DNA from 2 places in the Bacillus sp. N6 genome. Region 2 is predicted to be linked to the other one. Evidence: riboswitches for the same ligand, from Rfam matches in the RefSeq annotation. Region 2 holds a riboswitch; the other holds the start of a gene.

What was found. A riboswitch is a leader RNA that binds a small molecule or an ion and turns the genes downstream of it on or off. The one in region 2 is predicted to bind preQ1.
Region 1: another riboswitch for preQ1. It lies ahead of ACUXVC_RS08100 (QueT transporter family protein); the one in region 2 lies ahead of queC (7-cyano-7-deazaguanine synthase QueC).

The regions. Positions count from the first base shown of each region.
Region 1 covers NZ_CM127843.1:1,556,751-1,560,965, reverse strand. The annotation lists gene ACUXVC_RS08110 (zinc-finger domain-containing protein) at 1-144, opposite strand, end outside; gene ACUXVC_RS08105 (ribonuclease H family protein) at 157-816, opposite strand; gene ACUXVC_RS08100 (QueT transporter family protein) at 968-1,453, opposite strand; PreQ1 riboswitch class I at 1,460-1,504, opposite strand; gene ACUXVC_RS08095 (aldose 1-epimerase family protein) at 1,637-2,509, shown strand; gene ACUXVC_RS08090 (reverse transcriptase-like protein) at 2,578-2,964, shown strand; gene ACUXVC_RS08085 (DMT family transporter) at 2,978-3,883, shown strand; gene ACUXVC_RS08080 (DUF6123 family protein) at 3,886-4,146, opposite strand.
Region 2 covers NZ_CM127843.1:1,317,530-1,321,744, reverse strand. The annotation lists gene queF (preQ(1) synthase) at 1-281, opposite strand, end outside; gene queE (7-carboxy-7-deazaguanine synthase QueE) at 300-1,016, opposite strand; gene queD (6-carboxytetrahydropterin synthase QueD) at 1,009-1,500, opposite strand; gene queC (7-cyano-7-deazaguanine synthase QueC) at 1,500-2,162, opposite strand; PreQ1 riboswitch class I at 2,256-2,299, opposite strand; gene kinB (sporulation sensor histidine kinase KinB) at 2,506-3,714, shown strand; gene ACUXVC_RS06815 (DUF6254 family protein) at 3,726-3,842, opposite strand; gene ACUXVC_RS06810 (DinB family protein) at 3,945-4,215, opposite strand, start outside.

The DNA of each region.
Region 1 (4,215 bases), 240 kb from region 2:
TTCTCCAACTGTACATTGCCTTATACAAAATGAATGAGCATAATACTTACTATTTGTCTTTCGATTATGTTCTCGCAAGAAACATCCTTCACAATACGTTTCTAATAAGTCATTTACCTCTGTAATGAGTTGCTTTTTATCCACCTTTGCACCTCTCTATTCGGTTATTTCTTTATGACTATCAATAACTGTTCCTTCTAATGCTTGCGTTGCTAATTGATGTGCTTCTTTATTTTGTTTTCTAGATATCGGCTCACATACAAGTTTTAATTTCATTTGCTTCGCCTTTTGTTCAATTTGATCTAAATAATGATTTAAATGTTCATCGTAACAAGGCCATTCTCCGGCTAATTGCTGCAGTACCACTTGTGAGTCTCCGCGAAGTGTAACTGCTTCATACTTAATCCCTAGTTCCTCGAGTATATTCATACCGTATAATAATGATGCATATTCCGCTTCATTATTATCATATATACCTTCTATATATGCATTGCGGCGAATGCGGTAGTTTGTATTTCCTTTTTTATAATACACACATATACCAACGCCAGCTTCTTTCGTTTGCACATCATACCCCCCATCAAAATAAACGAGTATTTCTTGGGGCTCTTCCTCTACTTGCTTACTTAACTTTTTCATCTCTTTTAATGACCATTCTGCGTCCATTTCATCGTAAAATAAAAGTTCCTTAGCTCTTCCTGTTTTCTCAAAATCCTCTGCAAATTGAAGTACTTCTTCTATGTTCATATACTCTGTTGTTAATTCCGTCTGCAATCCACGCTTCGTTTTATACAACCAATGAATTTTATATTTCATACTACATTCCCCTTATGTAAGACTTCTTATATATATCCGGCTAATTGAAGCCTCACTTTATTTTATTATATTTTATCTAGAGTCACAGCATTATATTCAATATGATTACATACAAAAAGAGCTATCCCTATAGGAATAGCTCTTTCATCTATTACATAAATCTTTCAAATTGTACTCGCTTATTAATCCAGTACATTACAGGCATACCGATCGCCATGACAACAAATTCACCGATTGCACAAGTTAACCAAGACAACATAAATGGTAAACCCAATGCAAGATGAAGTTCAATTGCAATCATAAACATTGTAATCGTAAAGATAACTGTATTAAAAATCATACGAGCCCAAACACCTTTAATAAATCGCATAGAAATAATCGTTGCAACTAATGCAAGAATAGATTGACCTACTCCAAATACTAAATCATAAGCGATCATAGGTGAGAACAAGAGATTCGTTAAAAATACACCTAATACAATTCCGTAAATTGCTTTCTTGTTAAATACAACGAGATGATTAAACATCTCTGAAATACGAAATTGTACATTCGTAAAGCCAAATGGCTGAATAAGCATAGAAACAGCAATATATAATGCCGCTAAAATACCATTACCGACTAAAGTTCTAATATTCATGACAAAATCTCCTTAGTTTTTTTACGTGGGATGGTTTCGAACCACGTTATTCGTTTTTTAAGCAACAAGATTATATTTTACGTCTTAGCCCCTCTTTCGTCAATAGATTCCTATCATAAACTACCTTTTTCCTTTTAGACAACGTATAATGAAACATATGAAAGATTTAGGAGGTTTCACTTCATGACAGCAACAATTCAAAATGAAAAAGTGATCGTTTCCATTTCTGACAAAGGTGCAGAATTACAGAGCGTTCGCTTAAAAGAAGACAACACAGAATATTTATGGCAAGGTGATTCTACTTATTGGGGACGCCGTGCACCAATTTTGTTCCCAATTGTCGGCCGATTAGTAGATAATACATACTACGTAGACGGTAAATCATATTCATTAACACAACACGGTTTCGCTCGTGATCTTACTTTCTCTGTGAAAGAACAAAGCGAAACAAAAATCACTTATATCGTTACTAGTAATGAAGAAACATTAAAAAAATACCCATACGAATTCGAACTACTCGTTTCTTATGAGCTAGATGGACAAATCGTTCATGTAACATATGAAGTAAACAATCCTACTTCAAAAGAGATGTTCTTCTCAATCGGAGCACATCCTGGCTTCAACTTCCCTTTATTGGATGGTGAATCATTTACAGATTATCATTTATCGTTTAATGGTTCGGAACGCTTAGAAACAAGCGTATTAGAAGGACCTTATCTTTCAAACAAAAAGCAATTAATCGCTGAAAATACAACTGAATTGCCACTTACATATGATTTATTCAAAAATGATGCGCTTATTTTTGAAAATATGAATACGAATGAAATTTCGATTCGTTCTCATAAACATAATAAATTTGTAAAAGTAGAATTTGATGGCTTCCCATTTGTCGGCGTATGGACACCAGGGGATAACGCACCTTTCTTATGTATTGAACCTTGGTATGGAATCGCTGATGAAATAAATCCAGCAAAAGATTTCAAGGACAAAAAGGGAATTCAATCGTTACAAGCGAATGAAACATTTACATGTCGTTATAGCATCACAATCGGATAACTACTCTATCCCCTACTTCAAAAAGCATTTAAGTAGGGGATAATCTTATAATTTGGAGGTTTCTCATTTTGATTGAAGTATATATTGATGGTGCATCAAAAGGAAATCCTGGTCCTTCTGGTGCAGGAGTGTTTATTAAAGGCGTTCAGCCGCCTGTACAATTATCATTACCACTTGGAACAATGTCCAATCATGAAGCAGAATACCGCGCTTTACTTCTAGCATTAAAATATTGCATCGAGCATAATTATAGCACTGTCTCTTTTCGTACAGATTCCCAGCTTGTCGAACGGGCTGTTGAAAAGGAATACGCAAAAAATAAAATATTTGCACCTCTTTTAGATGAAGCGCTGCAGTACATAAAAAACTTCGATCTCTTTTTTATTAAGTGGATTCCAAGTAATCAAAATAAAGTAGCTGATGAATTAGCTAGAAAAGCTATCTTACAAAATTAACGGGGGTATGAGTGTGAAAAAAGAGTGGATTGCTCCTCTTGCTTTATTATTTGTCTCTTTTATTTGGGGAGCTACGTTTGTTGTCGTTCAAAACGCTATGTCTTTCGTTGGTCCATTTACGTTTAATGGTATTCGCTTTTTATTCGCTGGAATTATTTTATTATTCGTTCAAATTATTTTCTCACAAAAAACTTCAAAACAAGATATAAAACATAGTAGCACGGCAGGGATAATCGTTGGTTTTTTCTTATTTGTCGGTTATTTATTGCAAACATTTGGCTTACTCTATACAACATCTTCAAAAGCAGGTTTCTTAACTGGGCTAAGCATTGTTATGGTCCCAATCTTATCATTTATCTTTTTAAAACAAAAAGCTACCATTTTCATCGTACTTGGTATTGCTGTAGCTACAACAGGTTTGTACTTATTAACAGCTGCTGATTCTTTCCAATTAAATATAGGAGATATACTTGTTCTCGGTTGTGCAGTCGCTTTCGCTGCCCATATTCTTATTAACGGCTTCTTTTCTAAAAAAATATCACCTTTATTATTAAGCACATCTCAAGTATTAGCTGTTGGTATATTTTCTTCTATTTGCGCTTTCTTGTTTGAAGATTGGGAAAAGTTATTTTCAGTATCACTATGGACGAATCAATCCTTTTTATTCGCACTCTTTCTAACTGCCCTGTTTGCAACATCTATTGCTTTTTTCATTCAAACATCGGCACAAAAACACACTTCTCCAACGAGAGTAGCAATTATTTTCGCAATGGAGCCCGTTTTTGCTGCCTTAACAGGCGTTCTCGTTGCAAATGAACAACTTTCTATTTCTGCTATTATCGGATGTCTATGTATTTTTCTAGGCATGATTTTTGTTGAATTACCTTCCAAAACAAAAAAAGAAGCGCAGGCTGCGTGAAGTTACGCTTGTAACTTCCGCATAAAAGCCTTAGCGCTTTTTTTATCTGTAATTTCTTCCTCTTTCAATCGTTCTAATAACGCAACGAAATAACTACCATCAAACTGCAATTGATGTTTAATTGTCGCTTCTATTGCTGCGTTCACAATCCCATCAGACGCACCAGTATATCCTTGTCCAAACATAATAAACCCCTGTGCTTCCTCTGATAATTTAAATCCTTTCGTATGTAAGAATGAAAGATAATCTTCTACTGTTTGCATGTTATTCCCACCTACTCAAAAATTCTCCATCTCCTATCATACATGTTTTTACACGCTATGAGAATGAAA
Region 2 (4,215 bases):
CCATGATTGCGGAAACTAAATAAATACAACTTTAAAGATTTACTCTCTACCATTTTTTGCTCTGGAATATAGCTAATATAAATTGTTGCAAAATCTGGTTGTCCTGTTTTCGGACATAAACTTGTAAATTCAGGACAATTGAATTTTACAAAATAATCACGGTTTGGATGATTATTATCAAATACCTCTAATATTTCTGGGCTATATTCAAATAAATATTTTGTATTTTGATTTCCTAATAATGTTACATCTTTTAAATCTTCATCTAATCTTCCAGTCATTTTAAACATCCCTTCTCGTTATACGCCGCGTTTATTTCCCCATACTAACGCATGAAGCTGAGGCAATACTTTTGCATCATTCATCTCTTTACAATTTACAGCTTTATCAATCAGCCACTCATACTTATCTAATAATTTTTTAATAAGCATCGCATCATCCACTGTTTTTGTATCATCGTTTCCTACTTGCAGGAAAAATGGTACACCTGGATAACGTTCGTGCATCTTAACTGCATATTCAAAATCATGATCATCGAATACTACTACTTTTAAACTAATATCTTTTCCTGCTAGTTTCTGAATAATAGCATCTAACTTCTGAAAATCTGTTTTCATCGTCGAACTTGGTGGTTTTGGAGAAATTGTTACCTCATCAATTTGAAGTAACCAATCTTGCCATTTACTCCCTTGCGTTTCAATTGCCGTTCGCATTCCATTTTCTTTTAATATTGAAAGAAGAAACTCAATATTTTTCAGTAATGCCGGATTTCCGCCTGAAATCGTAACATGAGAAAAATTTTCTCCTCCAATTGCAACAAGCTCATCCCAAATATCTTCTGGTGTCATCTGTCTAATTTGATCTTTAGCTGATCCATCCCACGTAAAAGCAGAATCACACCAAGCACAGCTATAATCACAACCAGCTGTACGGATAAACATTGTCTTTTGCCCTACAACCATTCCTTCACCTTGAATAGTCGGACCGAATATTTCTAAGACAGGGATTTTACTCATCAAGCATCCACTCCCGTCTTACTTCCGCATAACTAGTCGGCGTCTCAAATAGACGAACAAATTCAACGCGAGCTCCTTTATATTCGTTCACTCGATTTTCTTTTGTTAGTGCTTCTGCCATCTTTTCATAAATCCAAACGACCATATTTTCAGCAGTCGTATTCATTGCAGGTAACGTTTCGTTTAAATAACGATGATCTAAATAAATTTCGATTTCATTCTTCCAAATTTCTTTTATATCTCCAAAGTCAATTGCAAGACCTATTTCATTTACATATCCACTAATTCCAAATACAACTTTATATGTGTGACCATGTAAGTTTTTACATTTCCCTTCATAACAGTGTAAATGGTGTGCTGCATCAAATGTAAATTCCTTGCTGACCATTACTCTTTTATTATGGTATTTGAGTTGTTTACGCTGAATATCCTTGTCCATTTTTTGCAAATTCTCTACGATGCGAAATCCAAAAAAGTTATCCATTAGTTGTTCGCTCCTTCGCGTTCCTGTAGGTACGTATCTAATCCTGCTTTACGAAGTTGACATGCTGGACATTCACCGCAACCATCACCAATGATTCCGTTATAACATGTTAATGTTTTTTCCCGAACAAACTCAAATGCTCCAAGTTCATCTGATAATTTCCATGTTTCAGCTTTATCAATCCACATAAGTGGCGTGTGAATGACAAACGGGTAATCCATAGATAAATTTAAAGTAACGTTTAACGATTTCACAAACACGTCACGGCAGTCTGGATAACCACTGAAATCAGTTTCACATACACCTGTTACAATATGACGTGCTCCAACTTGTTTTGCTAATACAGCAGCAAATGATAGGAAGAGTAAATTTCGTCCATCTACAAATGTCGATGGCAATTCACCTTCTTCATGTGTAATCTCCATATCCGTTCTCGTTAACGCATTTGGAGCAAGTTGATTTAATAGACTCATATCTAGTACCGTATGCTTTATTCCTAGCTCTTTTGCAATTTCCGCTGCACAATCAATTTCTAGCTTATGACGTTGATTGTAATTAAATGTTACAGCTTCTACCTCTGCAAACTGCTCTATTGCCCAAAATAAACATGTCGTACTATCTTGTCCTCCACTAAAAACAACAACTGCTTTTTCTTTTTTCATTTCACTCATTCTCCTTCTCTACTATAAATAAGAAGAAAGAACGTTCTTGAACTGTCACAATAAAAAAACAAAACAATACCTAAGGATATTGTTGTTTCCATAGTTTTTTATAGAGGGAGTTCGCGAACCTCTCCCGCGCGGTGCACGGAATTTCTTCTTTCATTGACACAGCTTATTGTAACATATTGTATACTAGCGTAAAAATTTCTGATTTTTCCGCTATTTATCATTTCATTTCTTTCATTTTATAGTATGATTAATTTAATATAAGAAGAGAGGAGGCATCCCACTGAAATCCTTTATTATTTATCTCTTTTTAAATATATTATTCATCCTGATTACAATGCTCGTATATCATTTATTTTGGAATCAAAAAGGGAAACGCTCTCCTAAATTAAATTCAGCTATATTCATTGTACTCTGTTGCCTCGCTACCGTACTCTGTATTACATTTGCAGCAAAAACAAATAATGGTTTTCAATTTGATATGCGCCATATTGTATTAATTGTCGGTACATTAACGGGAGGGCCTATTGCTGGTGGTTCTATCTTAGTTGTATTAAACATATATCGCTTATTATTAGGTGGGATCGGTGTTTTCCCATCTCTTATCGGTTCTGTTCTTCTATTTATTGTTCTACTATTAACATATAAATTTTTCAATCGAACTTCTAATCGTATAAAAATAACACTTGCTATTATCTACAGTCTCACATACGGATTTAGTTGGATACCCTTCTTCCTTTCAAAGGTTACAAATAAGACTGATTATATACCGCATATTATTGTGTATGAGTTATGTTCAATGCTTGGTACGATTCTAATTTTATATTTACTACACATATTACAAACTCAAGTTCGTCTCCAAAACGAACTTATAAATGCTGAAAAATTTCATTTAATTGGTGAAATGGCAGCGTCTATCTCTCATGAAATTCGCAATCCATTAACTTCAACAAAAGGGTTTTTACAACTGTTACAATCAGATACATGCACTGAGCAGGAACGAAAATTATATATCGACATTGCCATTAACGGCATTGAACAAGCAAATCATGTTCTTACAGATTATTTAACCTTTGCTAAACCAAGCATTGAAAAAGAACAAACATTACAGTTAGAAGAAGAATTACTACATGCATTGTCGTTAATTACACCGCTTGCTAATTTAACAAATGTACGTACTCATTATATAAAGCAAAGCACTTCTTTTTTTATCGCTGGAGAAAAGCAAAAACTAAATCAATGTTTATTAAATATTTTAAAAAATTGCATTGAGGCTATGCCAAAAGGCGGTGATCTTTATTTCACATTAGTTCCTGATCATAAGCATATTCAGTTATATATAAAAGATACAGGAGTCGGTATGGATTCAGAACAAGTAAAACGTCTTGGCTCGCCTTTCTATTCAACGAAAGAAAAAGGCACTGGACTTGGAATGATGGTCGTATTCAGTGTTGTTCAAGCTATGAATGGAAAAATTGATATTATAAGTGAAAAAGGAATCGGTACAACCTTTTTATTAACTTTTCCACTCATACAAAAAACGTGATGAAATAATCATCACGTTTTTTCTGTTCCTTCAACTAATTCAGCAAAAGCTTTCACTTTTCCGTGCGGTTGTTGATTTTCTTTACGCGCTTTCCAGGCGCGCTCTTCTTCTCGCTTCTTCTTAGACATATTTTTTCAACTCCTTCTTTTCTTTCTCCATGTAGTATTCCAAAATAAGAAAGAAAACTATGCACGTATCAAAAAAAGAAGTGGTTTCCCACTTCTTCCACTTTAGCGCTGCAAAATTGCATGTTTCGCCTCTTTTAATTGCGTAAGATGTCTTTGTTCATGCAAATCAAGAAATTGAACCCATTGATACAAATTCAGATCATTAAAAACAGGATGCTTTAATCCATTTTCAAATAGATCTTTTTCATCTATAACACTATGAAGCGCATGTAATAGTTCTTGTCGTGAATGTTCTAGTAATTGAATTCCTTGCTGTTTTTTCATTAAAGTTTCTGTTGGTTGCATTTGCTGAGGAGCTTCTCGTTTATGTGTG